DNA from 4 places in the Lysinibacillus sp. G1-3 genome. Region 2 is predicted to be linked to each of the others. Evidence: riboswitches for the same ligand, from Rfam matches in the RefSeq annotation. Region 2 holds a riboswitch; each other region holds the start of a gene.
The links. A riboswitch is a leader RNA that binds a small molecule or an ion and turns the genes downstream of it on or off. The one in region 2 is predicted to bind cobalamin.

Region 1 (8,259 bases), on a different contig from region 2:
ATGTTTTCTTTAACGTTTTCAAGAAAGGCTTGGGAGGAGGGAGCAAGATGCATGTCTTTATCGGAGGAGCCTATAGTGGAAAAACCGACTATGTCATGAAATTACTTACAGGTCAAAACGTTGAGCTAGTGGATGGCACTCTACCTGATGGCGCTCCTACTTGTGATGTACTAGTAATTAAAAACATAGAGAAATGGCTCGTAACACAAGACCTTGAGGATGATGAACCTCTTGTCAGAACTATTTTGACAAGACTAAAGACCCTTGAAGAAAATTGTGCCTTGTATATAATTGTGACCGACATGGGGCGTGGTGTTGTGCCGATGGACAAACAGGCACGATTATTACGTGATACATGTGGGCGTTTGTACCAAGCATTGTTTGCTGAAGCCGAACAAGTCGTACGCATTTGGTACGGTATTGGGGAACAAATCAAATGATATAGTGACTTGCTTGCAGAGTTTGTAAAACACTTCACAAAAGTGGGATGACATTTGCAAAGTCGCATGCTTTGTATATAAGTTGATTGGAGTGGAGGCTGGTCGACTCCTTGGGGATCAGCGATATTGAGGAATGAAGGCTAAAACCATCACATCCTGTGATAACGCCTTCGTGACTAACATCATGCTGTTGCTGTCGCTGCGCTTTCGCACAATCAAAACCCCTCTGCTGTCGCTACGTTAGCACTACGATTTCGCGAAAAAACATCCTGTTGCCCCGACGCCCCCAGGAAGCTCTGCGCGAAAGCGAAGGGTCAGCGATAAAGCGCACAGCCGGAACGGAAATCAACCCCACGCTTTGAAAAAATTTAACGGAAAGAGGGAATGGAATGGATCGACAAAAATTGATGAAATTGACGCTCACTGCCATGGTAGCGGCAATTTGTGCAGTAGGTGCAGTCATTAAAATTCCAACATTTATTACAACTGCTGCGCTTGACTCTGCACCGGCATTTTTGAGCGTTGTATTTTTATCGCCAGTATTAGCTGGTGTTGCGGGAGTCATTGGGCATTTTATTTCAGCCCTAACTACTGGCTTTCCTTTTGGACCACTACATATAATTATCGCAGTGGAAATGTTTATCGTTGTATGGATCTTTGGGGTTATGCATAAAAAAGGCATGCATTTCTGGAAATGGCCTGTAGCACTTATTTTAAATGGTGTCGTGGCACCTATACCATTTTACTTTATTATTAGTCCGGCGTTTTACTGGACGTCATTGACTAGTCTTCCACTGGCAACACTCATTAATCTAGTGATCGTTGCGGTGGCGATGCCAGTTCTGTCGAAGGTGTTTGTGCGTAAGGAAGGTCGAGTACATTGAGAAATGCAATAAAAATAGGTGAGCTCATTGCGACAACCGATAATGCCGCTGCAATTGGCGAAAAGCTACAAGATGTTGTGTCTGCTCCAGATCAGCTTACAGCATATTTTACTGCACGTGTTACATTTTTAGAGCAGCTTGCTGCAAATGCTTTACCAAAGCATATTTTACTTGCTAATTTTTCAGGGGATGCTGCATGGTCTCGTTATGTTGCAGGCATTCACCAGGTTTTTGAGGAGGCTGGTCTTTTTTGTCCGCAAATAGACGGTAGTTCAGAGACTAATATGCCAACTTTACAATCAGGCTTGTCAATAACGATGCTTGGGGAGCAGCAGAAACGTACAGCAACTAAGCATGAGCAACTAAGTTGGTACACATATGGTTTACCACTTGTAGGAAATGAAATCCTTGCACAACCTGAAGATGTCGCACAGCTGCAACCTATTTTTCAAGCGTGGAAAGAGGGAATTGTGCAGCAAGTATGGCCAGTTGGATCAAAAGGTTTACAAGCAGAATTTAGCCGGCTTTTTGGCGAACGACAGGTCAAAAGTGCATTAGATATTGAGAAAACAGCTGGTCCATGTGCAGTAGTTTTACTAGGAATTAATCCAGAAAAAGAGCAGCTAGTACAAAAATATTTTCCTAGAAATTTTGAAAAACTACGTAAAACTGCATTGTAATCGGGCTTGCTTCGAGAAAAAGTAGCACTTTAAAAAATTCAAGGGGCAAAACGCCTATTGCAACTATAAACACTATATGTTAGATTTGTTTAGGAGTTAAAACACAATATATAGTATTTTGGACGAGCGGTACCAAATATGGTTTAAAAGGGAATTCGGAAAAGAGTCATCTTAGGCCGAAGCTGTCCCCGCAACTGTAAGTGCTGACAAATGATGAATAGGCCACTGTAAAGAACGGGAAGGCCATCATTTGGAGGAAGCATGAGCCAGGAGACCTGCCGATTTGTTCAAGACAGCAACACATTCTTCGGGGATTGAGAAGTGGAGGCGAGAGATTTGTCCACTTCTTAGTGTGCATGTCCTTCATTTCCATTTCCGATTTTACTGCGATCACGTAACCGATAAGTGTTGCGTGATCGCTTTTTGTGTTGCTGGAGAAAGAAAGGGAGAGAATGTATACATGACAATTCAAATCGAACAGCAAATTGCTAAGCTTAAGAAAAGTTATACGGAGGATGAACTCGAAAGTTTTGTAAGATTATCGGATCGATGGCTACGAAAAAACGACAATGCGACATTTGAAGCATGGGCGGATGCGATGATTTTACAAACGCTTAGCCTGATTGATGAGGAGGAGCCATACTGGACATTCGTCGCAGCTCAAATTTATTTAGAAAAACTATATGATCAATTTGCAATGCGCCGTGGCGTTTCAGTGCAAGATGTTTATAAATGTTTCCCGGAACAATTAGCACGCTATACAGAAGCTGGTTTGTATCATGAAAGTTTAACAACAAAATATAGTGAGCAGGATCTTCAAGAACTCGCTTCCTATTTAGAATCAAGTCAAGATGAATTGTTTACGTATATTGGCTTAAAAACATTAATGGACCGCTATGTAGTCCGTGATTACACGAAATCACCAGTAGAGCTACCACAGGAACGATGGATGGTCATTGCGATGACCCTTATGCAGGATGAAACAGAAAATCGTTTAGAAAAAGTACGTGAATCTTACTGGGCAATGAGTAATTTATATATGACAGTGGCAACACCTACATTATCGAATGCAGGTAAAACACATGGCCAGCTATCTAGTTGCTTTATCGATACAGTAGATGATAGTTTACAAAGTATTTATGACACGAATACAGATGTTGCAACATTATCGAAATACGGTGGTGGTATTGGTGTTTATATGGGCAAAATTCGTAGCCGTGGCTCATCAATTAAAGGCTTTAAAGGCGCATCTAGTGGTGTTTTACCATGGATTAAACAGCTTAATAATACGGCGGTTTCAGTCGATCAGCTAGGTCAACGACAAGGAGCTATTGCTGTTTATTTAGATGTTTGGCACAAAGACGTCTTTACGTTTTTAGATTTACGCTTAAACAATGGGGATGAGCGTTTACGTGCCCATGATATTTTCACAGGGCTATGCTTACCGGATTTATTTATGGAAACGGTTGAAGAGCGCGGGGAATGGCATTTATTTGATCCACATGAAGTACGAGAAGTTATGGGCTTTTCACTAGAGGATTTCTACGATGAGAAAAAAGGTGATGGCACTTTCCGTACTAAATATGCAGAATGTATTGCGAATCCATTATTAAGTCGTGAGGTCGTACCAGCTATTGATATTATGAAACGTATTATGCGCTCGCAGCTTGAAACAGGCGTGCCGTTTATGTTCTATCGAGATGAAGTAAATCGCATGAATCCGAATAAGCATGAGGGAATGGTTTATAGCTCGAACCTGTGCACAGAAATATTCCAAAACATGTCAGCGACTGAATTTGAGTCTATTACTCTAGAAGATGATGTCATCGTAACACGTCGCAAGCCTGGCGATTTCGTTGTATGTAACTTATCATCTATTAATTTAGGCAGAGCTGTACCGGCTGGAGTTTTAGAAAAATTAATTCCGATTCAAGTACGTATGTTAGATAATGTTATTGCGTTAAATACAATTCCAGTAAAACAAGCAGAGCGTACGAACTTACGCTACCGAGGCATTGGACTTGGAACATTTGGCTGGCATCATTTATTAGCATTGAAAGAAATTCAATGGGAGTCTGAGGAAGCTGTAGAATTTGCGGACAAGCTATATGAAGAAATTGCGTATTTAACGATTCGCGCTTCTAACGATTTGGCAAGTGAAAAAGGAGCCTACCCATTATTTGAAGGCTCAGATTGGCATACTGGTGCGTATTTTGAAAAACGTGGCTACGACAGCAATAAATGGAATGCGTTACGCGCCGCGGTTGCTGAAAAAGGAATGCGTAACGGCTATGTTATGGCGGTTGCACCGAACTCATCAACATCCATTTTAGCGGGTAGTACGGCTACGATTGATCCTATTTTCCAAAAGAGTTATTCAGAAGAGAAGAAGGATTACAAAATTCCAGTAACGGTACCGGATCTATCACCTGTGACAACTTGGTATTATAAATCTGCTTATTTCATCGATCAAAATTGGACAATCAAGCAAAATGCTGCTCGAGCACGTCATATCGACCAAGGCATTTCACTTAATTTATACGTTCAAAATACGATTAAGGCAAAAGATTTACTAGCATTGCATATGAATGCTTGGGCGAGCGGTGTGAAAACGACATATTATGTACGCTCAACGTCTGTAGAATTACTAGAATGTGAGTCTTGCGCGAGCTAGGAGGAAGTAACAATGACAACTATTACAAAACGACAAATTATGGATAAAGAAGCACCAAACCGTTCAACAGGTATTGTGAACGGACGCTCTTCTAACATTTTAAACTGGGACGATGTGCGTTTTAACTGGGCATATCCTAAATATAAAAAAATGCTAGGTAACTTCTGGACTCCGTTTGAAATTAATATGAGCAATGATGTTAAGCAGTTTCCACAGCTATCAGCTAATGAGCAGGAATCCTTTTTAAAAATCATTGGCTTACTAGCACTATTAGACAGTGTGCAAACTGATTTTGCAGGGAAAGTAGCGGATTATTTAACAGATTCAAGCTTAAATGCATTAATGATTATTTTAGCGCAACAAGAGGTAATTCATAATCACTCTTATTCTTATGTGCTATCAAGTATTGTGAACAAAGACGAGCAGGATCGTACGTTTGACTTTTGGCGTACAGAGCCAGTATTAGAGCGACGTAATGACTTCGTAATTAAAGGCTACCATGCATTTTCAGAGGAGCCATCTGTTGGAAATATGCTAGAAGCGATTGTCTATGATGTGATTTTAGAAGGTTTATTCTTCTATTCTGGCTTCGCTTTCTTCTATCATTTAGCACGCAATCAAAAAATGGTGGCATCGTCAACGATGATTAATTATATTAATCGCGATGAGCAGCTTCATGTCGATTTATTTGTGAAAATTTATCAGGAGCTTTTAGAGGAATATCCTGAATACGATACACCAGAACGAGCGGCTCGTGTACAGGAAATCTTCCGTGAAGCGGTACAGCTAGAAATCGATTGGGCTAATGAAGTGATTGGTGATAAAATTGAAGGCCTTGATGTGGAAGATGTGCATGATTATGTACACTTCTATGCGAACGTACGCTGTAATCAGCTTGGCGTAGAGCGTCCATTTGAAGGTTATCGCAAAAATCCATTGAAGTGGGTTAAAGCGTATGAGGATGTTGACTTAGGAAAAACAGATTTCTTCGAGCAGCGTTCTCGCCAATATGTGAAGGTCAATGTAGAAGATAACGGATTTGATGATTTGTAAGATGGAACCACGCAAGCGAAAAGCTTGCGTGGTTTTTTAGATTAAGGAAAAACAAAGTTGATGTTGACGAGGTGTATACTTTTGTATACACTTGTATGCGATGAGGGTGAACTACAAAACAAGAAAGAAGTTTTCGATATACTGAAGGTTAGATTGTAAAACATGATGGTAGCAGTAGGGTTAAGGATTGATTGTCAAGCTACAACAATATCAAGATATTACGTGTCTCGAAAAACTTCATCGCAATTGGGAATGATTTTCAGTTATAATTAATAATGAATGTGAATTAAAGAACGGAGTCGAAGGAATGCAGGCAATAAAACAGTTAGGAGGGTTTTTAGGGCCCTATAAATTTTTTACCTTATTTGCACCATTATTAATGGTACTAGAGGTAACGATGGATTTACTTCAGCCGACGATTATGCAGCATATGATTGATACGGGTATTACGAATGGTGATGATCCGTATGTGCTGAAAATGTTCGTCTGGATGCTGATCAGTGCGGTATTCGGACTTGTTGGTGGGATAGGCTGTTCCTATTATAGTTCGAAGGCAGCAATCCATTTTGCATCGGATGTTCGTCAGTCACTTTATGAAAAAATGATGACGTATTCGGCAAAGGAACGAGACACTTTTACAACAGGGAAACTTATTACGATTTTAACGAGTGATGTAGAAAGTGTTCAGCGCGCGTTTATGATGACGTTGCGTATTTTTGTGCGTGGTCCTTTATTATTTATTGGAGCGGTTATCATTGTTTTTGTGACGGCACGTGAGTTATTTTCGATACTCCTTATTATCGTGCCGCTATTAATTATTGCGATGTACTTTTTCACAAAGTATTCGGGTGTCCTGTATCGCCGAGTGCAGGAGGCAATTGATCGTGTTAATACGAAGCTACAGGAGAACTTAGCGGGGATTCGTGTTGTGAAGGCGTTCCGTCGTGAAACGCAACAGATTGAACAGTTTGGCGCTCTAAATGATACGCTAACGAAGCGCTTTATTACAGCCGAGCAAATTGTTGGCGTGCTCGTGCCGTTTACGATGTTCGTTGTCAATCTAGGGATTGTAGCAGCACTTTGGCTTGGGGCCATTAAGGTAGAAGCCGGTACTTTAAAGGTTGGAGTAATTCTAGCTTTTATTAACTATTTAACGATTATATTAAATGGATTGATGACTTCTAGTATGGTATTGATGCAAATTGCACGTGCGATTCCTTCAGGGGAGCGAATCGTGGACGTCTTAAATAAAGAAGTAGCGGTTAAGGAAGCGGAAAATCCACATACAGCACCAATTCAAGGGGCGATTGACTTTCAAAATGTAAGCTATCGTTATTATGAATCGGCTGAGGATGTCCTGAAAAACATTACATTTTCGGTAAAGCCGGGGCAAACGGTAGGTTTGATCGAAAAAACAGGAAGTGGAAAATCAACGCTAGTGAAGCTATTACCACGTTTATTTGATCCGACGAGTGGAGAAATCCTCTTGGACGGAAAGCCTCTAAAGGATTATGCATTATCCACTTTACGCAAACATATTGGTTTTACTTCTCAAAAAGCATTATTGTTTTCAGGTGCAATCGACCATAATATCCGTCTTGGTAAGGAAGATGCAACGTCAGTGGAATTACAGCAAGCTCTAGATGCAGCATGTGCTACTGAATTTGTAAGTCGACTGGATAAAGGTTTAGCGCATGAACTTTCACAGGGGGCGACCAATCTTTCTGGCGGTCAAAAACAGCGATTAGCGTTAACACGTGCACTCGTAAGACAGCCTGCTATTTTAGTGCTGGATGATACAACATCTGCTCTGGATAGTGCCTCTGAAAAACATGTCCAGGAAGCTATTAGCCATCAATATAATGATACAACTACGTTTATCGTGGCGTCTAAAATAGCCTCTATTCAACAGGCAGACCTAATTTTAGTTGTAGATGACGGCGAAATTGTTGGTCAAGGCACACATCAACAATTATTACAGAATAATAAATTCTACCAAGCAATTTACGCTTCACAGCAAAAGGCTGGTGTACAACAATGAGTCAAAGTCAACCAAAGCAAATGAATTTTGGACGCGGACCACGTATGGCTGGACCAGCTGAAAAGGCTAAAAATCAAAAAGCTACGATTAATCGTGTGTGGCATTATGTGAAGCAGCAAAAAATAGGGCTTTATTTCTCTATATTTTTTGTAATAGCTTCTACATTTTTAAGTTTAGCAGGACCGTACTTAATTGGGCATATCGTCGATGAATATATTATGAAAAAAGATATTGCCGGTACGATTCGTCTTGGTATTGTGCTAGCAGTTATTTATACAGCTGCATCAATTTTTACGTGGCTTCAAACATATGTCATGATCCATGTGGCGATGAAAACAATTCGCACATTACGGCTTGAACTGTTTAAAAAGTTACAAACATTAACACTGAGATTTTTCGATCAGCGAGCACTTGGTGATCTAATGAGCCGTGTGACAAATGATATCGATAATTTAAATACAGCACTTGTACAAAGTGTGACACAAAT
Region 2 (8,259 bases):
ACTATAGAAAATGCCAAGCGGCAAATGTGATCCAGGTGCTAACCCCTTCCAAATTAAATCAATGGCACCTAGCTGCACCATCAAAAATCCATAGAAGAACATAACGTGAATTAAACCACTCTTCGGATCTTTTAATAGCTTATTTTGGCCAAGTACATTGACCATAAGATAACGAATTCGTTCTTGAACACTTTCATCAAACTCAACCTTTTTCCCCAATTGCACAAACTTATAGCGTGTTTTTAACAGATAGAAAAATAACCCTACTGCATAAAGCACAACCACGACTGTTAGAACAATGTTTGCAATTACTAATGGACTCATGGTTGGTCCCCCCTTTAGTTTGTCGTAAGTTTCTCTCTTTGTAGTAAATTTGCTAGTTCAATCATTATATTCCTATTCTAATAAATGAGTGAGCATTCAGTCAACATAAAACGGAAATATTTCTGATAATTTTATATTCTTACATTTTACAAGATAAAAAGCCACCCTGAATTTTCAAAGCGAGCTATTAACCACTATAGAGATTTATTCATTTATATTATGAATCTATCTTTTAATTGTCTTCAGATATTCAAAAAGCCGATTTGCATCATGTTTTTGATGACAAATCGACTTTTTCAAGTGTGCTAGATTTCAACGTGATGCCTTTAGCCTTTCGTAAAAACCAAAATTATTCCGATAAAAGCTAAAATTGTTCCGATAAATCTTCAAAGTATTCTTCGAAAAACGAATTCATCACAATAACGTAGAGTTCATCCACAACTTTTAGTGATCAAGTTATTTTTTAAACACATTGCCGCTTCGAATATATTCAATATCCGCAACATTCAATCGGAAATTCACAACACGTGCAACCGCAAATAAATAATCAGATAGACGGTTTAAATATTTTTGTACAATTGTCGGTACATCTTCGATTTCCTTCATAAGCGTTACCATTTGACGCTCTGCTCGGCGTGCTACTGTGCGAGCAATGTGTAAAGTTGCAGCTGCTGGTGCACCGCCTGGTAGAATAAAGCGTTGTAACGGTGGTGCTTCATCTGACAATGCATCGATACGCGATTCCAACACTTCAATCGGCTGCTCTGTAAGCTTATAATGACGCTCCTTCATAACATTAGCAAGGTCTCCGCCTGCATCAAAAAGCTCATGCTGAATCGTTTCTAAATCAATTAGAATATCCTTGAATAGCTCACGATCTAGTTCACTAATAGCCTTACCAATAAAAGAATTTAATTCATCGATGGCCCCATATGTCTCTACGCGTAAGCTATCTTTGTCAACGCGTCCACCGATAAGACTTGTTTTCCCTGTATCGCCTGTTTTCGTGTAAAGCTTCATTTCTCTCATCTCCTAGAATTGTTTTTTATCAATTTCGCCTTGGCGTAATTGTTGCTGTCGCTACGTTAGCACTACGCTTTCGCACAGATAAACAATGCGTCCGGATTTTGAATTGTGCCCGCACAATTCATTCCCTTGAAAATCCGTGACATCCGCCGGCGGCATTATCTTCATTCAGCAAGTGTATCTGCTGAATGAAGATAATTTTTTATTGCCTGCACAGTCGTTTCAAAAACACCTCTACCGATGATCTTACCTACATCAGTAATGGGACCGCCGTACAGCATTTCTTCCCCTTTTTGTGTCGCTGCAATCAATAAACTATCTGTAGCAGTACCTGTTGCAATCGTACCACTAAGCTCATCACGAATATTTTCTGATTGCAATGCCTTTGTTTTCGCCTCATTAGCTGTCATCATTGCTTGGAAAAACGCTTCTTCTGATAAACAGCCATTCACGATGACCCACGTATTTATAGTACCAATATATGGTTCATCTTGTCTTTCATGTGCACGAGATACATCAACAGCATTACCAACCCCAGCCGTAACAGCTACAAGAACGCTACCAAAAGAAGCTTGAAATTCGTTAATAGCTACAAGTTTTGTTGGGACAGCTGTTAACATGACGACTGTACTTGTAGATGAAAAGTGCTCCTTTAGTAAAAATTCAGCGACCTCTCTCTTTACATCATTAATCACATAATCTATTGGTACAGAACGATTTAACAGACAATCATACCAACCGATACCCGGATTATGGACAGCTGAGGACACCATTTTTAAAGGAAACTCTGATTGAAGCTTAATGTACTGATCTGTAACAGTGAAATTTTCTTTTTTAATGACAGCACGTTGCTGATGTTCAACGGTGGCTGGCATCATTGTAATTTGAGGCTTTGGAATTTCTGGATGTGCATAAGTTGCCACTCGAGCATGATAGACATCTTCAATTTGCGAAGCGACTAATACTTCATGCGGCGCCCCAAATGCCCGCATCCGTCCTTCCTCCATTAGTAATAATTCATCACAGTAAAGAGAAGCTAAATTCATATCATGCAGTACCATAATAACGGTCAAACCACATTCTATTGCTTCCTTTCGTACCATATCTAAAATTTGACGTTGATGCGCAATATCTAGATGGTTGGTCGGCTCATCTAGCAGCAATATTTCCGCTGTTTGTGCAAGCGCTTGGGCGACAAAAACCCTTTGCTGTTCACCGCCCGACAAAAATTCCATCGGTGTCTGTTCATAGCGCTTTACACCTGTTTGCAGCATTGCATGTTGCACTGCTTGTTCATCACGAGCAGACCAGCTTGAAAAGAAGCCTGTTTGATGTGGATAACGTCCAAGCGATACAGCCTCCCTTACACTGTTTGAAAATGCATTAGCATGTAATTGTGGCAGCACTGCCATCTTCTTTGCTAATGCACGAGCAGTGTAAGAGCTACTGTTTTTACCATCTACTAATACAGTGCCTGCAATTGCTGGTAGTATGCCACTTATTACTTTTAACAGTGTGGATTTCCCACTACCATTCGGCCCTAAAATCCCTAGTATTTTACCTTTTTCAACGGAAAAACTTATATCGTGGACGATCGGTACGTCTTCATAACCACCGGAAAGATGTTCAACAACAATCATGCCCGTACCCCCTTGCCTCTACGTTGTTTATAAAAAATATAGGAAAAAACGGGCGCCCCAATAAATGCAGTAATGACACCAATCGGCAGCTCTCTTGGCATAATAATTGTTCTTGCTATTAAATCACAAATAATTAGCAAAGTTGCCCCATTTAAAAATGATAACGGCAATAAATGACGATGATCTGAACCCCAAACCATTCTCGTCATATGAGGAACAACTAAACCAACAAAGCCAATCGTTCCAGAAACAGCTACCGCTGCTCCTGTCAACATGGATCCACCTACTAAAATAATATATTTACTACGTTTAACATTGACACCTAAATGCTTCGCACGTTCTTCACCATATAACAGAACATTTAACTCACGTCTTTGAGTCCAAAGCATAATAGAGCCAATAATGACAAACGGAATGATCATCTGAACGTAAGGCCAACCACGCATCGATACTGAACCGAGCAACCATCCGATTACTTGGCGTAGCTCCTCACCAGATAATGCAATCATTAATGAAATCAAGGAACCTAAAAATGAACTAAATATTACCCCTGTTAAAATAAGAGTTTCCATTTTTAGTGAACGGTCTACTATTCTAGCAAAACCCATAACAGCAAACATTGTTAATATGGCCCCTATCATACTAAAGACTGGCAATGTAAAATGACCGATTACAGGTATTGAGACACTAAAGAAAATCGTCATCACTGCGCCAACTGATGCACCGGAGGAAACACCTAACGTATAAGGATCAGCCAAAGGATTTTTTAATAGGCCTTGAAAAGCTGCCCCTGCAATAGCAAGTGATGCCCCTACAAGCCCTGCTAGCATCACTCGAGGTAAACGAATCTTCCATAAAATATTGGCAGCTGTTTCATCGGCCGCCTTATTCCACAATACTTCTAATGGAATATGAACTGAGCCTATCGCTACACCACACCAGATGCTAATGATTAAAAGCGTAATTGCTGTTACATAGGCTACAATTGTTTTACTCATTTAAACGCCTCTGGGTAAACGGCCTTTGCTAATTCCTCAAAACCATCTGCTAATCGAGGACCTTGACGACTTGTCGTACTTTCATCCACTTGTACAATAGCTTTATTTTTTACGGCAGTTACTGTCTCAAAGCCTGGACGTTGTGGAATTTTCGTTAAAATATTCGGTACATAATTATATGCCACAACAATGACATCTGGATTTTTCGCAATAATTTGTTCAGCTTCAATTGGATACCAGTCATTTACATCTGCTGCCACATTTTCGGCATGAATCATTTCTAGCATTTCATTCATAAATGTACCTTTACCAGCTGTATAAATCTGTGGCTCATCAGACGATTCTAAAAAGACTTTCTTTGGCTCAACACCCTTAAGTTTTGTTTCAACTTCTTCAATTTTATCCTTCATATTTGCGACTATTTTTTTAGCCTCTTCTAGTTTTCCCGTTGCACGACCAAGCTGTTCAATCGTTGTGTAAGTTTCATTAAAGTTTTTTGCATCCGCTACAACAAATACTTTCACACCGGCAGCCTCAAGCTGTTCAATTGCTCCTTTTGAATAACTCATACCGGATGCATGTGCAAAAACGATATCTGGCGTTAACGCAATAATTTGTTCAATATTATAATCTACACCGCCAACCTTATCTTTTTTAGTAGCCTCTGCTGGATAATCGTCATTATCTGTTACACCTACTATTTCATCATTTAAGCCAAGACCAAATAAAATTTCAGTGTTACTTGGAATGAGAGAAACTATTTTTTCAGGAGGTGCTTCTAGCGTAATATCTTTGCCAACAGCATCTGTTATCGTCATTGGAAATGTTGCTTGATCTACTTTAGATGTCTCTTGCTGCTCAGCAGATGACGGCTTGTCATTTGTCGCCTCTTTTGTGTTGCACGCTGCAAGCAAGCCAACAGCTAAAAATGCTGATAATCCTATTTTCCAAAATTTCTTCATGTGAATCCCCCTTAGTCTATCTGTGCATAAAGTTAACGACTTGTTTATCTGATTGATCGATACATTTTAGGTTTTATCGTTTAAGGTTGTGGAGTTGTTTATCTCTCAACGTTGTGGCGATATCATCCAACTTTTTAAGTTTATCACCCAACTTTGTGGATTTATCGACCACATCGTGTTTCCGCACAACATTATGGGGTTATCACCCAACATTTTAGGCTTATCGCCCAACTTTTTGAGTTTATTACCTAATATTGTGGAGGTATCTCCCTCTTTTTCAAATTTATCGATATTCAGCTTACAAAACAAATACCCCTCATCATAAAAAAAATGAGGGGGTCAAATTTGCACAATATACATATACAAAATCCACCATCCTATCCTCGTAGGCTACAACGTGTTTTCTATAAAGGCAGGTCTCCTGGCTCGTGCTTCATACGGTTTTTCAAGCCTTCCCGAAATTTTCAGTGGCGTAGATTGAAAAAACTCACACTTACAGTGGCGGGACCGCATCGGAATTACACCGATTTCCCTTTTCACTTTACTTAAGTAAAGAACCTTTATAATATTCAGTTGATTGTATTATACATGAAAATCAAAGAAGTCGCCTCCATTCGAGACGACTCTTCATCAAATCAATTATGCTCGTCATAATTGCCACAGGACGTGGCGTGCTTAGACTGGGTTCCTCTATTTCAGCGGATGTTTGGACGCTGAAAAAAGTTAAACTATGTCAGAAAAATACTGTACCGTTTTCATTGGTGCACCCATTTCTCGTAATGCCCATGTATTCTCTAAATAAATGTCTGCTAGCTTCTCATATTTGCCGCCGACTCTTTGTGCCCATTCAACTGCTACAACACTTTCATATAAATGTGCCATTTGCTCTGCGACCTTTTTTGCTTCAAACGTTTTTGTTGCATCATCTAAACGGCTAAATGTTTGCCAAGTTGAATCTAGTTTCGCTAATTGCCCTACTACAATTTCAACTAATGGACTGTCAGCCAGTTTTTCTAGACGTTCCTCCATAACACGAACAAACATTTCGTGCACATGAAACTTATCTACTAAACGAATGAGCTCTAAAGCTAAAATATTTGCAGTCCCCTCCCATACGGTAAGGACCTGTGCATCTCTTAATAACCGAGGTGTAACAAAGTCTTCAATATAGCCGTTTCCGCCATGTAATTCAATGGCTTCACTCGCATAATGTACAGCTTGCTCAGCCGTTTCTTTTTTCATGATTGCAATATACAAGCGGTTCAAAATGATGTCCTCTTTATTCCCCTGTCCACTAGTTACTTTATCGTATAGCTGAATAAGATCAAAAACCGTAGCAACTTCTACATGAAGCTTGGCAGCAAATTTCCCTAGTGTATCCTGGATCATAGGATATTGCGTTAAAGGCTTACCAAATGCATGGCGATTTGTCACATAGTGCTTCGCCTCTAAATAGCCGCGACGCATGATGCCGATAGAAGCAACTGCATTGCAAATTCTTGATAAATTAAGCGCCTCCAACATATAGTAAATCCCTTTATTCGGATCACCAACAACATATGCGAGCGCCCCATCAAATTCCACCTCACCAGAAGGTACTGCTCTAACACCAAGTTTATCCTTTAAACGCCGAACGCGCAGATTATTAACTGTGCCATCATCATTTCTCCATGGAACTGCAAACAATGTTAAACCCTTTGAGCCTGCGCGAGCCCCTTCCATGCGAGCCAATACCATAGTCACTCCACACATTCCAACGTTAGATGCAAAATATTTCTCACCATATAAACGATACTGATTGCCGTCCTGTCTTGCCTCTACAACATTCGCTCCGACATCAGAGCCACCTTGGCGCTCCGTTAAAAATGTAGCCCCCTCATAAAGCTCTGTCTCTCCAGTTGCACAAACATGTGGTAAAAAGCGCTCCTTCACCTCATCACTCGCATAATGATCAAGCAGATAAGCCGTTGCCATCGTTAACGTAACAGGACAGTAAAAGCCTGGTTCAGCATGTGATAGTATATAACCTTGAGCAAAGCTATACACATAGTTGCCCTTTCTACCTAATTGCGGAATATCTTTATGCACATAGCCAACAATGCCAGTATTGTACGTCTCTTCAATTGTTTTTTTATAGCCGTCATTGACCCAAATCTCTGACACTTCTTCACCATAGGCATTATACCTTTGTAATCGAGGTTCACCCTCTCTATCCGTATGTTTAGCTCTCACATCAATATCTCCTGCACAAAGCTCACCGAAATCTGTTAGCTCACGTGTTGCATATTCCGCAAACTCTTTATCTAGCATCATTTCTAAAACGTTTTGAAGTGTATCATTCTCTTTAAAAAAGTTGGTTGTCTTCATTTCTTCCTGCTGTAAAACCTTCATTTTATCTCACCTCTTGTCCTTTCAACGTTTGTTTTAGTATTTTGCCTGATGCATTTCGTGGTAGCGCTTCCACACGTTCGAACATGCGTGGAATTTTATATTTAGCAAGATGCTCCTCCAAATAAGCTTTAAGTTCGTTCTCGTCAATTTCTGTTTTAGCAGCATAAACAGCCTTCACGGTTTCTCCCCACTCCGGATGTGGTACACCTATTACAGCAACTTCAAATATTCCCTCATAACTCAACATACGATCTTCAATTTCTTTCGGATAAATATTCACACCGCCTGAAAAAACGACATCCTTTTTACGATCAACAATCCAAATATAGCCGTCCTCATCTAAGCGAGCTAAGTCACCTGTTTTCAGCCAGCCATCTATAAATGCAGCCTTTGTTGCGATATCATCCTTGTAATAGCCCAGCATATTGCTCTCACCGAATAACACAATTTCTCCTACTTCACCAACACTGACATCTTCTCCAATGTCGTTGATAATACGCAGCTCTGCTCCAAGTGGTGCACGTCGCCCAACGCTCCCCGCCTTCGTTGCATGCTCTTCACCAAGCAATATTGAACCGTTTGGCCCAGCCTCTGTTAAGCCATAGACACAAGTTAAATTTTCTGTTCTAAAAGCTTTTTGTAAATGACGGACTTCGTTTTGTGATAACGGTGCGCCACCATATGCCCACCATTTCATCGATGATAAATCAGCTGTTTGCAATCTTGGCAGTTGGGCAGTTAACAAATATGCAACAGGCGCTCCAAAGAAATGCGTCGTCCGCTCCTGCTCTATTGAATCAATAAATAAATCAGGTGTAAACGTTGGTGTTAACACGTTTGTTGATCCTACAAGTACCCCTGCCATTAAAAATAAATGTAATGGAGCTGAATGCGTTAATGGCATCATAAGAAGGATCC
Region 3 (8,259 bases), on a different contig from region 2:
ATGAAGAAACTGGGATTAATTCTTTTGTTTCCTCATCGTATTCGAATATATTACCAGCTGGTGATTGGTTAATACCTTTTTGAATGTTGAACCCATAAACGGCATTATCTTTAGCTGTAAATTTGAAGTAATCTTCATCATCTTCAGTTTGGAAGTATGCTTTTTGATCTTGACCAATATCAAAAGGAATCGCTTGTTCCATAATTTGCTCAACGTTTTCTGGTTGTTCCATAGCATCTGGATTCATGAACATATTCATAAAATCATTCTTTTGATTACGTTTTTTTGCTGTATATTCATTAAAAGATAAAAGATCGTCATCGTTTTCTATGCTGCTTTCTAGCATTCCTTCTAATGAAAGGCCGTCTTCATCTTCTGGAAGGGTAACGACTTCACCTTTTAATGTGTAAGGAATGATGGATTCACTAACAGTTGCTTCAGTATCAATACCGCCGCTATAGAACATTTCAAGTGTAGAATTGAAACTGTTTTCATTAGAGACGCCGATTACATATTTTTCATTAGGCTCAGCATCGACAACTAAGCTTACTCCATCGCCTGTATCCGTGCCGTAAGATGCTCGGATTGGGTATGCCTCACCAAATTCTTCTGCATCGACTTCCTCTGACTGTAGCAGATCAAAATCATCTTTTAGATAAAGCTCCATGGATGCTGTAACACCTGGAATTCCAGTTAAATCAAATTTCAGTGTAGTTGGTTCATTTACTGAAAATGTAAAATAATCTTTGTCACCTAGATGATCTTCAGAAAGTAGTGTATAGTTTTTCCCTTCTGTACTGAATGGGAATTTTTCAATGTTCTCCATATGCTCCATATCTAATGAATCAATTGGTAATTCTTTAGTCGTTTGAGCTGTGAAGACATAGTTAGAAGCACCTTTTGAGCTATAGTTGCCATTATGGTCTTTAACTCCAATAAGAAGGGTTCCTTTTTGATCTGCATTATATAAGTATCCTTCTTGCTTGCCTACGCGAACATCATTGACGTTAATTGGTTCTACTTTTTTATTAGAACCTTCAGGGTAGAAGTACAAATCAAATGCATAATCATATTTGTCTGCACCATTTAATGTCAGTTGAGCATATTCATTTTCATCTAGATCAACCTTGTACCATTTCTTTTCGTCCGGTTGGTTGAATGAACCTTTTTCAGTATTTAATGTATCCTTTTTCAGGACTTTAGCGTTTTTCAAGCGCTCTTCTTTTGTTTCTGAATACTGTTTTGGTAAATCTTTTATATTAAACTGTAATGCTTTCACAGGATCTACTAGACCATGTCCAAATGTAAGATCATAGCCCGTCTCACCTAAATCCTTTGCAGTCTGTTCGAGAATAGCTTCTATTTCATAAGGCTTTAAATCTGGATATTTTGATTTTAAAAGTGAAGCTACACCGGCAACAACAGGAGATGCCATCGATGTTCCACTAAATTTTACAAAGGATGATCCTTTTTTCTCATCATGAACAGTACTATAAACATCTTCACCTGGAGCTACTAGGTCAACCGATGGACCATAGTTTGAATAGCTTGATAATTTGTTTCGATCATTCGTAGAACCTACACTAATAACGCCTTCAAAGGAAGCGGGGAAGGAGTAATTATCTGTCGATTCATTTCCGGCAGCAGCTACAATCGTAACTCCTTTTTCAATCGCTTTCTGAACGGCTTCCTCCATTAATGGAGATTCACCATAGCCGCCAAGACTCATATTGATAACATCAGCGCCTTGCTCGATAGCATAAAGGATGCCTTGTGCTATGACGAAATCATTAGCACCATCTTTTCCGTTGAATACATCGATCGGAAGAAGCTTGGCCTTTGGATTGATCCCGTGTCCTCCAACACCATTATCTTTTGCAGCGCCAATAATTCCTGCTACATGTGTTCCGTGGTCACCAGGATAAGAAGTATTGGCAGGTGCTGCAGCATTATATGGAGGTAGCACTTGAGATTTTAAATCTGGATGTTTAAAATCCACACCAGAATCGATAACTGCCACTTTTACATCATTTTTACCTGCTAATTGTAGTGCTTTATCAATTTGAAGTAGATTTAAATGATACATTTCCTGTTTCTTTGGATCTGTTTTCGTACCAAATGAATGGTACACATAGCTTGGGGATACACTTTTAACCCCTTTTTGCTGAGCGTAATATGAAACTGCTTTTTCTAAATTTGTTCCTTTGTTCAGTTGGATAACATCGTAACCTAATGAAGGAATAGAGCGGATCACTTTTGTTCCAATTTTGTTATGCACACTCTTATCAAGACCAGAATGTTTGACAATAATCGTATCCTGACTAATCCATTCTTTTTGATTTTTGAATGCTTGGTCCTTATTGCTAGCTACTTTCACTAAATCTTGGCTCTTTGTTGTTTTTTGTGGAGCTTCAGCAAAGGCAGAAGCAGCAGGAACCATTAGTGCAGCAGATGCTACTAGAGCGACTGATTTTTTCTTCCAGTTTTTCAACTGTTTTCCCTCCTTGGGTGTATTAAATATTTGGGCAATCTCTACTATTACGAATAAGTAATAGAAAAGTTTCATAAATGAGGATATATTTTTCTCAGTTTCCAATCTATATTTTACCATTATATTCTGCCCATCGTAAAGATTGGTAGAAAGTAGATGGAATCCCCATAGGATCACTAAAGTAAAATTCACATCCTTCCAGATAGCAGCTGCCATTCCTACTCGAATTGTGAAAGAGTAGTAGAATGTATTAGCCACAATAAATTTCAACTATGGACAAATTGTCTTAAAGTTGCTCTATAAGTTTGTGTAAATCTTCCTTAGAACGAGGCATTTTGATGCTTTTCTCAAATAGTTTTTTGTTTTGTAAAGCAGTGGCCATTTCGAAGACCCATGGGCGTTCAAGATGGGCTCTTTCAAGTAAATCATCTTGAAAGAACAGTTCAACGGGATCACCATTATAAATAATTCTCCCATCTTCCATAACGACTATTTGATCTGCCCATTCATAGGCTAACGGGATATCATGTGTTGCCAGTAAAATAGTTCGTTCGCCGTTTTCTAACGTAGCTAAAGATTGTAAAACTTGTGCACTATAATAATTATCTAGTCCAGCGGTCGGTTCATCTAATAAAAAAACAGAAGGTTCCATTGCAAGTACTCCTGCCATTGCGACACGTTTTTTTTGTCCAACACTTAAAAAATGTATCGGTTTATCGAGCAATGCTTCAACCTCGGTTTGAGCGATAGCCCAAGCAATTTTTTCTTCAATTATTTCAGTTGTCCAGCCAAGATTCAGAGGTCCAAACGCAATATCTTGTTTAACAGTGCCAGAAAAAAGCTGGTTGTCTGCATCCTGAAAAACAATACCAACCTGTTGACGTAATTCTTTTAATGCTTTTCTACTATAGTTGAGTGCTTTCCCTTGAAAGGATATACTTCCAGCTGTAGGCTTCAAAATTCCATTTAAATGCTGAAATAATGTTGATTTTCCAGCACCATTATGACCAAGTAAAGCAATTTTTTTCCCTTTTGGAATTTGAAGTGTAATGTCTGTTAAAGCATGAGTTCCATCTGCATAAGCGTAAGATAATCGTGTTAATTCAAAGTACAAATCTGTCATGAGAAAAAACCTCCATAAATGATGAGGAGTATAAAAATTGCTACAATACCTAGCCAATTTTTCATGTTATAGGTAATCTCCTCCTGCCAATAGACCGTCTCGCCACCCCGTGCTTCCATCGCATTGTTTAGTTCACGACTACGTTGGAACATCTCAACAAATAAAGCTGCAATCAGCATGGAGACCGAGCGAAGCCAATGCATAGGGGAGCTATATCCTAGACGAGCCTGCTGAGCAAGATGAATTTTTTGCATACTATCTAAAAAGATAAAAATAAAACGATACGTTAGTTCTACTAGCTCTACGAATAGAGTAGGCAGTCGCCATTGTCGTAGGACATAACAAATAGATTGGACTGATGTCGTAAGAATTAAAAAATACAAACAGCTTATACTGCCAAGTACGATGAAAAAAAGCTGTTGCGCTGTCACTAAGCTCACACTGCCAACAAATATTGTCCAATGATGAATAGAAATTGACCAAATAGTTGGAGGTAACGTGCTTGTTGCTGGCGCTATAGAAATTAAAATGGATGCTAAACTCGAAAGTAAAAAAAATCCGGGTAGCAATAGTAATTTTGCGTAATATTTAGCTGGGATTTTTGCACCTACAATGATAAAAGCACTCATCACAATAAATGTAATGAGTGAGATTCGTTCATCTCTCATGATAAGCGACAATAAAAGCAGTCCAAGGGAAAACGTCATTTTTTCTAGCGGATGAACAGACGCTAGTTTATTCATATAAGCATACTTATCAATGAGTAACATCGCTTAACCCTCTTTATGTTTACCACGCATTAAGCCGATGAAATAGCCAATAAATCCGGCTCCAATAGCAGCTTGGAGTGCGAATAATAAGCTTTCTATTTCACCACTTGGTGGCTCCCATAAGCTTTCAAACCAAGGCTCGTAGTTAGCATCTATTTCACCAATTGCTGCCTCCGCTTCGCCATCAGCACCTTCAAAATCTGCGCCTTTTTGAATGAAGAGGGGGATGATTGCTAACAACACAACAATTGCTAAGAGCAGTAAATTTTTTTTCATGTTAGTGAGCCTCCTTTGCCGAGAAAACGCGTAAAGCTTTTAATTCGCTCACATTGTATTTTTTTAAGAAGTTCATAACGATCACTGTTAAAATGCCCTCGCTAACAGCAAGAGGAATTTGAGTGAACGCAAAAATACTAGCAAACTTTGTAAATGAAGCTATAAAGCCTCCGACCTCAGAAGGGAAGGCGAGAGCTAATTGTACAGAAGTGACAATATATGTACCTAAGTCACCAAGCATTGCTGCTAAAAAGACAGCTACTGAAAATGATAATCCCATTTTCTGAGAGCCCTTAAAAACATAATAAGCAATAATAGGACCAGCAATTGCCATAGAAAAGGCATTAGCACCTAAAGTTGTCAACCCACCATGTGCTAAAAGTAAAGATTGGAATAATAATACGATTGTCCCGATAACACTCATCGCTAATGGTCCAAAAAGAACTGTCCCAAGTCCAACCCCTGTCGGATGTGAACAACTACCTGTTACAGAAGGGATTTTTAAAGCTGATAGTACAAAGGCAAAGGCACCAGATAATCCTAAAATCATTTTTGTTTCAGGATTTTCATCAATAGTTTTACGAATAGAACGTAATCCTAAAATAATAAATGGAATGGATAAGACCCACCAAAAAATTGCCCATTCAATTGGCAAAAAGCCCTCCATAATGTGCATTGCAAATGCACGATCTGGCACGAATAAAAATGCCAATAAGAAATAACTAAGCTTCCAACCTGAGAATTTCAAAACCTCTCCTCCTCACATTAAAATAGTTAGAATTAGTATGCGATGAAATCAAAAAAGCACTTCTCCAATTGTGGAAAAGTGCATAGCTAAAAATGCAAATAAAATTCTAATTTGCTCAGCCGCACACCTATCCTCGTAGGTTTAAACGATCACATATTTTTCGGCAGGTCTCCTGGCTTTAGTTCAACGTTTTATAGGTCTTCCCATCCTTTGGACAGTGACATTATCTATAAAACTCCCTAGTACAGTGGCGGGACCGCGCCGGACTTAAACCGGCTTCCCTTTTAAGCGAAATGATGAACAATTCGCACCGAAAAAAGATGAAGTTGTGATTTCACGACAAAGTGTAACATGATTTTCCATATATATGCTATACTTTTTAAGAAAAAATTTTTAATTGAGTGTCTATGTCGAAAATTTAGATAAATAGAAAAGGAATGTCATATTTTTCTTTTAAAAATTACTGGAAATGTCACAAATTTAGAAAGAAATATTGAAATTTTAAAAAAATAAGCTATGATAGAAACAGTTTTTAATTTTTAAAAAATAATAATTTCATATAAAACATCCATAAGTGCTTGAATATTTTCAAGATAATAGGGAAATCGGTGAGAATCCGATACAGCCCCCGCTACTGTAATAGCTGATGAAATCGCGGATGCCACTAGTGAAAACTAGGAAGGCGCGAAAGTAAAAGGAAGCTTAAGTCAGGAAACCTGCTTATGTGATGATACATGCAAACTTTTCGGAGGGAGAAGTTGAAGCGAGAGCGAGTACCTGTATATATTCGTTTTTATTTGGCTTCTACTAAACCTTTACTCTTCGTCTAGAGTAAAGGTTTTTCTTTTTCCTAAAAGCAAATGAGGGGAGAAAAACTATGACAACTTGGAATTTAGAGGGGATGAAAACACATCTTTTTATATGCAATGGTAGTAGCTGTATGAAAAAAGATGCTGAGGACATTACTCAGGCAATTCGTGATGAAATACAGTTACTGGAACTTGATAAGGAAATACATACGACAAGGACTCGCTGTAATGGTAGGTGTAAAGATGCTTGTGTTGTCATTGCTTATCCTCAAGGGAATTGGTACCGCGTGCCGACAACATCGCATGCGAAGGCACTCGTACAAGATTTAAATCATGAATCTTTACATAATGAGCATGTCTTTACTTTACGTGAAGGATCTTTACAGCGTACAGCACAAACAACAGCCATTAAAGGTATTGAAAAGGTGAAAGAGGGGTAACAAAATGGCGCAAAAAGGTAAGATTTTCGTAGTTGGCTTTGGCCCTGGAGACTTTAAACATATTACGACTCGTGCTGTAGAGGCACTACAACAAAGTCATATGATTATTGGTTATAAAACCTATGTTGAGCTTATTCAAGATTTAGTTAGTGCAAAGTCGATTATTAGTACTGGTATGACAGAGGAAGTTTCACGTGCACAGGAAGCGGTACGTCAAGCAGAGGCTGGAAGTATCGTATCGGTTATTTCCAGCGGTGATGCCGGTGTTTATGGGATGGCTGGATTAGTGTATGAAGTATTAATCGAGCTAGGATGGACTGAAGCTACTGGTATCGAAGTAGAAATTGTTCCAGGTATTTCTGCTATTAATTCGTGTGCAAGTTTACTAGGTGCTCCTATTATGCACGACGCTTGTACAATTAGTTTGAGTGACCACTTAACACCTTGGAATTTAATTGCTAAGCGAGTAGAAGCAGCGGCGATGGCGGATTTTGTTATTGCGCTTTATAACCCAAAAAGTGGACGTCGTACGAGACAAATTGTAGAGGCTCAACGAATTTTATTAGAATATCGTTCGCCAGATACACCGGTTGGACTTGTGAAAAGCGCGTATCGTGACCGTCAAGAAATTACGATGACGACTTTAGCAGAAATGCTTGAACATGATATCGGCATGTTAACAACCGTTATTATCGGGAATTCAACAACATTTTTCTATGACAATAAAATGATTACACCACGTGGTTATCAGCGTAAATATACACTTGGAGAAGAAAAACAGCCGTTACGACCACATCAACGACTAAAGGAAGAAAATGAACCATGGGCAATGAATCAAGAAACTGGGGCAGCGCGAAATGATTTTGCAACAGATCCGAATGCCAATCGTATAAAGCCCAGTTTAGCTATAACACCACAACCAAAGCCTAAAAAGTCATCCCTTGAAATGGCAACAGCAGCTCTGGCAAAGGTGAAGGGAACTAGCGCTGTGAAAGTAACATCTAAGCTCGTTCAACAAAAAATCGAATCGGTTTTTGAATTAGCTGTTAGTCCTGGGGTAGCCAATAAGTTTTTTACTCCTCAACAAATGATGACCTTAGCTGAAGTAGTTGGTGAGGAAGGAACGATGGAGTATACACCAGACCACCAAATTCATTTAAAAATTCCTACGTCTGAGCCAGGAGAGATTACAGCAAAGCTTCGCGAAGTAGGCTTTTTACTAACACCAATTGGTGACGTGCTTTCGTTAAAGGCTTGTGATTTCTGTTACGGAGAAAAAACCGATTCGATCCCATATGCGGAAGAGATTCAAGAAAAGCTTGGTGGCATGTCGTTACCGAAAACATTGAATATTGGTTTTAATGGCTGTGGTATGGCGTGTTATCGAGCCGTATTTGATGATATTGGCATTGTTTATCGTAAAAGTAAATTCGATGTTTTTATTGGTGCCAAGCCAGTTGGTCGGACAGCACATGCGGCTCAGCCTGTTGTTGAGGGATTAGAACCTGAACAGCTAATACCGCTTATTACCGACATTATCGAAGAATATAAAGCAAATGCACATCCAAATGAACGTTTGTTTAAATACTTCAAACGTGTGAA
Region 4 (8,259 bases), on a different contig from region 2:
ATTCCCTACACCACTTTACGATGCCTATGACGCTTTAGTGTGGGTAAGCGAAAACATCCAAAATTTTGGTGGAGATGCAACAAATCTGACAGTCGCTGGTGATAGCGCAGGCGGAAACTTAGCAACAGTAGCTGCCTATTTAGCTGCTACATTTAATGGACCAGTGATTAAAGCGCAGGCACTTATTTATCCTGTAGTCAATGTTGATTTTACAACGGCTTCCTACAATGCATACGGTGAACACTTTGGCTTAGACAAACGAGGAATGCAATGGTTTGCAGGTCATTACACAGATGAACAAAACTATATGAATCCACTTGTTTCTCCACTTCAGATTGAGGATTTCAGTGTTTTACCGAAAACAATCATTATTGCTGCTGAGGCAGATGTCCTCTACGATGAAGGTCTTGCATACGCGCATAAGCTTACAGACGCCGGAGTGACTGTTGAACATGTCAATATGACTGGTTTAATCCATAGTTACTTTAGTAAAATGAACTTTTTTGAAGAAGCGACGATTGAAACAGCTGAAAAAATTGCTAATTTCGTGAAATAAGTTTGTCTATCGACATAAAATAGTGCGATAATAGAGCAAAACGTTTTTTAAAGGATGACAACATGACACAATCTATTGCTTTACAAATTAACAATCCATTTTCTGATCAATTAAAAAAAGGCTACCCTCTTATTTCGAAAGATGCAGTTGATGCACGTCATCTTCCAAAAGAAGAAGGTGCACTACTAAGACTTATGGATAATCATAACCGTTTTATTGGTACAGGATACTATGGCATACAAAATAAAGGTATTGGTTGGGTGCTAACGACCGATGCAAACGAAAAAATAGACAAAGCCTTTTTTATAAAAAAAATTAATAAGGCCTTACAAAATCGTGAAGCATTTTTCAACAATCCTCAAACAACAGCCTTCCGAATCTTTAATGGCGAGGGTGATGGCATTGGCGGTCTTACGATTGACTTTTTCGATTCTTACTATATGGTGAGCTGGTATAGCGCCGGCATTTATTCATTTAAAGAAGAAGTGTATGAAGCCCTTGCAGAGACAGTAGACTACAAGGCTATATATGAGAAAAAACGTTTCGATACGAAAGGTCAGTATATGGAACAGGACGATTTTGTCATGGGAACGCCTGGCGAATTCCCAATTATCGTATCGGAAAATAATATGAAATACGCTGTTAATTTAAACGATGGCGCCATGACAGGTATTTTCCTCGATCAACGTGAAGTGAGACTTGCCATTCGTGAACGTTATGCGGAAGGTAAAAATATGCTTAATACGTTCTCTTATACGGGGGCATTTTCTGTCGCAGCGGCACTTGGAGGAGCAGTAAAAACAACAAGTGTGGATGTTGCAAAGCGTAGTTTAGCCAAAACAATTGAACAATTTAGCGTTAATAGCATTGACTACGAATCACAGGACATTAAAGTAATGGATGTCTTTAACTATTTTAAATATGCTCAGCGCCACAATTTAAAATTTGACCTTGTAGTTTTAGATCCACCAAGCTTTGCACGTACGAAGGAAAGAACGTTCTCAACTGCGAAAGACTACCCTAAATTACTAGTAGATACAATCGCTATTACGGAGAAAAACGGTATCATCGTTGCCTCAACGAACAATGCAAGCTTTGGGATGAAAAAATTCAAGAGCTTTATTAACCAAGCATTTAAAGAAACTAAAACAGCCTATAAAATTGTTGAAGAATTTAGCTTACCAAAGGATTTCCGTGCCACACGTGAATATCCAGAATTCAATTACTTAAAAGTTGTTTTCATTCAAAAACTTAACTAAATGAAATTAGACAGAATCACTCCCAAATGATTCTGTCTTTTTGTTTGGCAGAAATATTTATATTAACCCTCCTGCCATATTGTTAGAATTCTTAGAATGTTATAATACAAATTATTGATATATCGTCAAATAATAGGGTTAATTTTTGTTCCAACTGGGTGCTTTCCTGGGGCATATATCAGATAGTACAAGACAGAAAATAAAGGAAGGAAACTTAAAAAGGAGTGATTTAGACTGGAATTTTTAAAAATGAAATCATTCATTATGACAATGACTTCAGTTACTTTTGGATTAATTTGTACAACTTATTTTATTAATTCAACATCAAATGTTTTAGCACTTAATATCATTTCATATTTTTGAAGAAAAGAAATTGCATAAAGTATTTGCTCGATATTTTTCAACGAACCCCGCTTCTGGAAAAGTAATGGACAAGATCGGCATGAAACAAGAAGGAATTTTAAAGGATCACATCATTAAAGACGGAAAATATGAGGATTTGGTGTATTACGGAATAATTAATCAATAGCTAAAAAGTATTTCAATCATCTATTTCCTTCCTCAAGATAAAAAAGATTTTTCCCTCCCTATAAAAAGGTGGCTTAAGAAGTATTTCCACTTCTTAAGCCATCAATATTTTTCTTATAGATAGTCTACAAACCAATCTCTAATATATTCTAGTCGATTAATTCGTAACGTTGGTTTTCCGCTCCTTGAAAGTTCGTGATTGGCTTCAGGGAAACGCACAAATTTCGTTTCTTTTTTACGATGTTTTAAGGCGATAAACAATTGCTCTGCTTGTTCAATCGGACAGCGATAGTCTTTTTCGCCGTGTAAAATTAACAATGGCGTCTCCACGTTGTCTACATACTTAAGTGGTGAATGTTGCCATAGCTTCTCTATATCGTCTAGTCCCGCTTGAATCTGCCAGTCATTGAAGTAATAGCCGATATCACTTACTCCGTAAAAGCTAATCCAGTTAGAAATGCAACGTTGCGTAACAGCTGCTTTAAATCGATTTGTCTGTCCAACAATCCAGTTTGTCATGAAGCCCCCATAGCTTCCACCTGTAACGCCGAGACGCTTTTGGTCAATGAAATCATATTGCTCCAATGCATAATCAACAGCAGCCATTAGATCATTATAATCATTGCCGCCATAATCACCACGTACTGCATCCACAAATTTTTGACCATAACCATGGCTTCCTCGAGGGTTCGTATATAGAACCGCAAAGCCTTTTGCAGCAAGGATTTGGAATTCGTTAAAATAAGAGTTAGCATACATTGCGTGCGGACCACCATGGATTTCAAGAATAAGTGGATATTTCTCCCCTTCTTCATATCCAATAGGCTTCATCATCCAGCCGTTTACTTTCCAGCCATCTGCCCCTTCAAATTCAATTGCTTCTGGGACAGATAATGCTCGCGTCTTTAAAAATTCTTCATTAACTGTAGTAAGCTGTTCCTTTTCACCGGTATTTAAATTTACGTAAAATAGATCCCCAGGGTTTGTAGTCGTACTGATTGCGACTACCGCTCTATCATTTTTAGCATCAAGTGAAAAACCATATACATATTGATCATCATGAATAGCTGGATACAATTCTCCCGATAGATTGCCAAAATAAATAGATGTATTTCCGTGATCTGTCAATTGGAAGTAAAAGCTTTTATTATCCTCTAACCATTGAAGGCGCGGAGGAACAACACCTTGAAGGAAATCACCGATAGCAAAATCACCGACAGGCGCGTCAAATTCACTCGTAACACATGTCTGATTATCATTGTCCAAATCATAAATCCATAGCTTTGGTTGTGTTGCATTTTCAAATTCTCTTTCGTTTCCAACATAAGATATGAAGCGGCTGTTCGGAGACCATGAAGTTTGGTAAAACACCCCTGACCCATCTGTTAGCTTGCGACCATGTTTCGTTTCTAAATCCAATAAATAAATATCACATATAAATGAAAAGTCTAGATCCTCTGTTAAGTCCGCAATGTACGAAAGATATTTTCCATCCGGAGACCATGTACCAAGCTGTAAATTATGTTTCCCTTCCGTCAGTAGCTCTAATTCTCCTGATGCAAGATGAACGATCGCAATTTGAGAAAATTGCTCCATATCCATAAATCCAGCTCCATCCGATTTATGTTTCATCTTATCTATTACAAGTGGTTTTAGCTCTTTGTCTTCCTTTTGATTGTTCTCAACTTTATCATCAATGTTTTCATCTTTACCAAGCTGTACAGAGAAGGCAATTTTCTCTCCACAAGGAGACCAAGTAGGCGATGTCGCACCGTTTTTACAATTCGTAACTTGTTTCGCTTCCCCGCCTGTTTTTGAAAGAACAAAAATTTGTGGTTTGCCATTTCTCGATGACACAAACGCGATTTTACTGCCATCCGGAGACCAAACAGGAGAATGCGTTTTATCTTCCCCAAATGTCCATTGTTGCGTTTTTTTATCATCCAAATTTATGTAAAATAAATTAGACACATAGTCCTTTTTCTTCTCATCAATATGAGTCTGTACATACACCACTTCTGTTCCATCAGGTGATACTTGTGGATCCGCCACTGATTTTAATTCATATAGATCTTCTGGTTTTATCCCTTGTTTCAATGTCATAACTTCCCTATCCCCTTTGTGTGAAAATTTGGTTACTTAGTACAATATTTCGATACACTAAGCATTATTCCTCCTTTTTCGGAGAAATTGTTTTTTATTCGGACGCACCTAGTAAAGTACTCAGTCGGTACGTAAGTCGAGCCCACATTATGATAAGAGTCAGATTAAATCTTTCCAATAATCAGCAGAATTTGTTCTGCGATAAAATTTATAAAAGGGTTCATTCGGACGAGCATGTTTCTGATAGAGCTCAATGATTTGCTTTAAAAAGCCTTCAATAAGCTCTACTCCTACCTTTTTCGCAAAGAGTGTCCCAGCTTTTGCATTCGCTCCCATCGGCACTGCTCCTAAATAGACATCAAAGGTATCCTTTTGATAAACAAGCCCAATATCATCATACACCGCATTATAACAAGCTGAGGCACAGCCATTGACGTTTACACGTAACCTTGTAGGGACAGTGATTCCTTTTAATGAATGATATAGCTTTTCTGTAATTGGTGCTGCCTCCATTTTGTCACCATCACAAAAATCACACGCTTTCATCGCTACAATCGGACCTTGCTTGGCCACATAAAGGCCAGTGTCTTCTAGCTCCTCAATCGTCTTTTCAACTTCTACTGTTGGGATAGATAATAATATGCTGTAAGAGGCAGAGTATTTTATGGCACCCTCTTCCCCTACAACCTTTGCTATTGTTTGGAATTGTGCAGGGGTATAATGTTTATTAATAATGCCTGGGCATACGGCAAGGCGAGTAAAATCCCCATTATTGTTTAAGTTTTCGAAGGTTTTGTCCGGTATATTCGAACGGAATGCATTCATAAATACTTCTCCTTATGAAAAAGGAGCTAGCCAATTGCTAGCCCCCCATTTATTGGATAGCTTAAAAACTCTCAGGATAGAAGCCTTTCGCCAAAATTTGAATGGCTTCTGCAGCACGTACCCCTTCAGATGCAGCAGAAAGTGGTAGAATCACAAAGCGTTCGTTTTTGACTGCTTCCATTTCCTTCAAGGCTGGATCATTTTTTAAGAAGTTTATTTTTGCTTCCGCTGTTGTTTCTCCGTAATCTATGACAACTACGACCGCTGGATTACGTTCTACTGTATCTTCTTTGGACACCGTAGTCCAACCCGATTCTACATCACCAAAAATATTTTTACCGCCGGCCATCTTAACAAGTTCATTCATAATGTTTTGTCCTGCTGTGAAGATCTCTTTATCACCACTATCAAACACTAAAACAGGCAGTTCTTTTCCATTTTGCGGTAGTTTTGCACGGACATCCTCTACATCCTTTGTCATTTTTTCAATTAGTGCTTCTCCACGATCTTCAACACGGAAAATTTTTGCGATATTTCTAATATCTGTGAAAATATCGTCTAAAGTTGGTTTCGTCATGATTGAGGCTGTATGTAAATAAGTGTGAATGCCTAATGTTTCAAGCTCTTCTTGTGTGCCTACACCTTTCTCTCCAAAGGCGCTTTTCCAACCACCTAATAAAAAATCTGCTTCTGCATCAATAACCTGCTCCTTTGTAGGATACTGTTTTGCTAACACAGGCACTTCATCATAGGCCGCTTGTAGAGGCTCATAAATTTTGTCATCTAAGTACGCCGTCCCTACCATTGAATCTTCTAGCTCTAAAGCTAACATAATTTCTGTCACGTGCTGATTTAAGCTAATCGCTTTTTTGGGGGCTTCCTTATATACTTGCGTTGTTCCATTATTTTCAATCGTTATGTCTGACTTTTCAGCTTGTGAAGGCTCTACCTTCTCACTTTGTGTAGCAGATTCTAGTTTGTCCTTTTCACTACATGCACCCAATATAGCCACCAATGCGATCGCAAAGACTAGCCATAAGCTATTCCATTTCTTCATGTCCTCTTCTCCTTTGATGTTAAATATATAGAAAGAAATCGTTTAGACTCCTATGCTACCAGATAGCGATTCTAGAAAAGGGCATAAAAAAATCCCCTTGTTTCCAAGAGGTTAGCATAGCAAAAGAAAGGTATTTCAACCTATTCACTATCCCCATCCTCGTGGATTCAGTAATAAATACATATTGGCAGGTATCCTGGCTTAGGTTCATCATCTATACGCCTTCCCATAGCGTGGCTACAGTGGCATCTTGTATAGACTCCCCATTTACAGTTGCGGGACAGCATCGGATTTACACCGATTTCCCTTTTAAGCAAATAACAAAGGTCATTTACACCAATACGTCGTTTTTATTTTGTTGTATATATTGATTGACTAGTAGATTCACAATCATACATATATTAACACTATTGCGACATAAACACTATATGAAATATTTTTTATACCAATTCTGTTACAATGTTGTTAAATGAATGAATAGAAACGAGGATCTTTTTATGCATGTAACAATTGGAGTACTTGCTCACGTGGATGCTGGTAAAACAACATTTTCTGAGCAGTTACTATTTCATACAAACAGTATTCAAGCTCGTGGACGAGTGGATCATCAGGACACATTTCTAGATAATCATGAGCTGGAGCGTCAGCGAGGCATCACGATTTTTGCGGAGCAAGGCCGCATGACGCTTGGGGATGATACATATACATTAATCGATACACCAGGGCACGTCGATTTCTCTCCAGAGATGGAGCGTGCCATTCGGGTTATGGATTATGCCATCATTATTGTTAGTGCTGTCGAAGGAATACAGGGTCATACTGAAACAGTATGGCAACTTTTACGCCAATATCATGTTCCAACCTTCTTTTTTATTAACAAAATTGATCGTGAAGGAGCAGATGTTGAAGCTGTAATGGCTGCGCTTCAAAAGGATTGCTCTGCAGATGTTTTATTCGTAGACGAACCGCTCCGTTCCGACTATGTTTCAAACGACATAATGGAGTGGCTTGCTGAACGTGATGAACACCTTCTCGATGCTTTTCTCAATGAAACATTGGATAGCTCTAGCTGCCTTACTCATTTATCTAGTATGATTAAACAGGAAAAGGCCTTTCTATGTTTTACTGGGTCTGCCTTAAAAGATAGTGGAATAAAGGAATTCCTAACACAGCTCCCCCTCCTTACAGAAACACAATTTAATAACAACGCTCCGTTTCAAGGTGAGGTGTTTAAAATTCGTCATGATGGACATCAACGCTTAACTTTTATCAAATCTTTGCAAGGAACGTTACATGTCCGTGATGAACTTTCATTTGGAGACGTGACTGAAAAAGTGACGGAGATTCGACTATACAATGGCAACCGGTATGAAACTTCTCAAAAGATAGAGGCCGGGGAGATTTTCGCAGTAAAAGGGATTAGTCAAGCAAACATCGGCGATATTATTGGTTCTTCGAATAATTCTCAGCCCTTTGAGTTAGTACCGACTTTACAGGCAAAAGTACATTATGAAGGCACTCAGCATATAAAGGACGTGTTAAAAACTTTCCGTATACTTGAAGCAGAAGAACCTTCATTACGTGTGCTATGGCATGAAAAATTTCAAGAAATTCACGTTCATATTATGGGTGTCATCCAACTCGAGGTTCTTATCGAAGTGCTTCATGAACGTTTCTCGCTAGACATTTCATTTAGCGAACCACAGATTTTGTATATGGAAACGATCACCACAACGGTGACAGGTTACGGTCATTTCGAGCCATTAAAGCATTACGCAGAGGTCCATTTATTGATGGAGCCAAATACACGCGGCACCGGCAATACATTTGTCAATGCATGCCACGCCGATGATTTATCAGTTGGACATCAACGACTCATTGAAAAACATTTATTCGAGCGCGATCATCATGGGCTGTTAACCGGTTTTCCG

Region 1: linked by a shared signal. The riboswitch ahead of ACVYAD_RS11270 (ribonucleoside-diphosphate reductase subunit alpha) and the one ahead of ACVYAD_RS15280 (ABC transporter substrate-binding protein) in region 2 are both predicted to bind cobalamin.
Region 3: linked by a shared signal. The riboswitch ahead of ACVYAD_RS07735 ((2Fe-2S) ferredoxin domain-containing protein) and the one ahead of ACVYAD_RS15280 (ABC transporter substrate-binding protein) in region 2 are both predicted to bind cobalamin.
Region 4: linked by a shared signal. The riboswitch ahead of ACVYAD_RS02105 (ABC transporter substrate-binding protein) and the one ahead of ACVYAD_RS15280 (ABC transporter substrate-binding protein) in region 2 are both predicted to bind cobalamin.

What each region holds. Positions count from the first base shown of each region.
Region 1 covers NZ_JBWHYQ010000009.1:114,502-122,760, forward strand. The annotation lists gene ACVYAD_RS11250 (histidine phosphatase family protein) at 1-99, shown strand, start outside; gene ACVYAD_RS11255 (bifunctional adenosylcobinamide kinase/adenosylcobinamide-phosphate guanylyltransferase) at 48-440, shown strand; gene ACVYAD_RS11260 (ECF transporter S component) at 830-1,324, shown strand; gene ACVYAD_RS11265 (hypothetical protein) at 1,321-2,004, shown strand; cobalamin riboswitch at 2,115-2,302, shown strand; gene ACVYAD_RS11270 (ribonucleoside-diphosphate reductase subunit alpha) at 2,465-4,678, shown strand; gene ACVYAD_RS11275 (ribonucleotide-diphosphate reductase subunit beta) at 4,691-5,731, shown strand; gene ACVYAD_RS11280 (ABC transporter ATP-binding protein) at 6,039-7,772, shown strand; gene ACVYAD_RS11285 (ABC transporter ATP-binding protein) at 7,769-8,259, shown strand, end outside.
Region 2 covers NZ_JBWHYQ010000013.1:80,385-88,643, forward strand. The annotation lists gene ACVYAD_RS15260 (heterodisulfide reductase-related iron-sulfur binding cluster) at 1-324, opposite strand, end outside; gene ACVYAD_RS15265 (cob(I)yrinic acid a,c-diamide adenosyltransferase) at 781-1,344, opposite strand; gene ACVYAD_RS15270 (adenosylcobinamide amidohydrolase) at 1,515-2,990, opposite strand; gene ACVYAD_RS15275 (FecCD family ABC transporter permease) at 2,987-3,988, opposite strand; gene ACVYAD_RS15280 (ABC transporter substrate-binding protein) at 3,985-4,950, opposite strand; cobalamin riboswitch at 5,345-5,527, opposite strand; gene ACVYAD_RS15285 (acyl-CoA dehydrogenase family protein) at 5,674-7,341, opposite strand; gene ACVYAD_RS15290 (class I adenylate-forming enzyme family protein) at 7,343-8,259, opposite strand, start outside.
Region 3 covers NZ_JBWHYQ010000006.1:101,765-110,023, forward strand. The annotation lists gene ACVYAD_RS07710 (S8 family peptidase) at 1-2,491, opposite strand, end outside; gene ACVYAD_RS07715 (energy-coupling factor ABC transporter ATP-binding protein) at 2,778-3,614, opposite strand; gene cbiQ (cobalt ECF transporter T component CbiQ) at 3,611-4,384, opposite strand; gene ACVYAD_RS07725 (energy-coupling factor ABC transporter substrate-binding protein) at 4,388-4,660, opposite strand; gene ACVYAD_RS07730 (energy-coupling factor ABC transporter permease) at 4,662-5,408, opposite strand; cobalamin riboswitch at 5,554-5,738, opposite strand; cobalamin riboswitch at 5,965-6,146, shown strand; gene ACVYAD_RS07735 ((2Fe-2S) ferredoxin domain-containing protein) at 6,286-6,657, shown strand; gene cobJ (precorrin-3B C(17)-methyltransferase) at 6,662-8,259, shown strand, end outside.
Region 4 covers NZ_JBWHYQ010000002.1:18,739-26,997, reverse strand. The annotation lists gene ACVYAD_RS02130 (alpha/beta hydrolase) at 1-556, shown strand, start outside; gene ACVYAD_RS02125 (class I SAM-dependent rRNA methyltransferase) at 619-1,815, shown strand; gene ACVYAD_RS02120 (GNAT family N-acetyltransferase) at 2,189-2,344, shown strand; gene ACVYAD_RS02115 (S9 family peptidase) at 2,458-4,446, opposite strand; gene ACVYAD_RS02110 (precorrin-3B methylase) at 4,606-5,271, opposite strand; gene ACVYAD_RS02105 (ABC transporter substrate-binding protein) at 5,333-6,328, opposite strand; cobalamin riboswitch at 6,498-6,684, opposite strand; gene ACVYAD_RS02100 (GTP-binding protein) at 6,826-8,259, shown strand, end outside.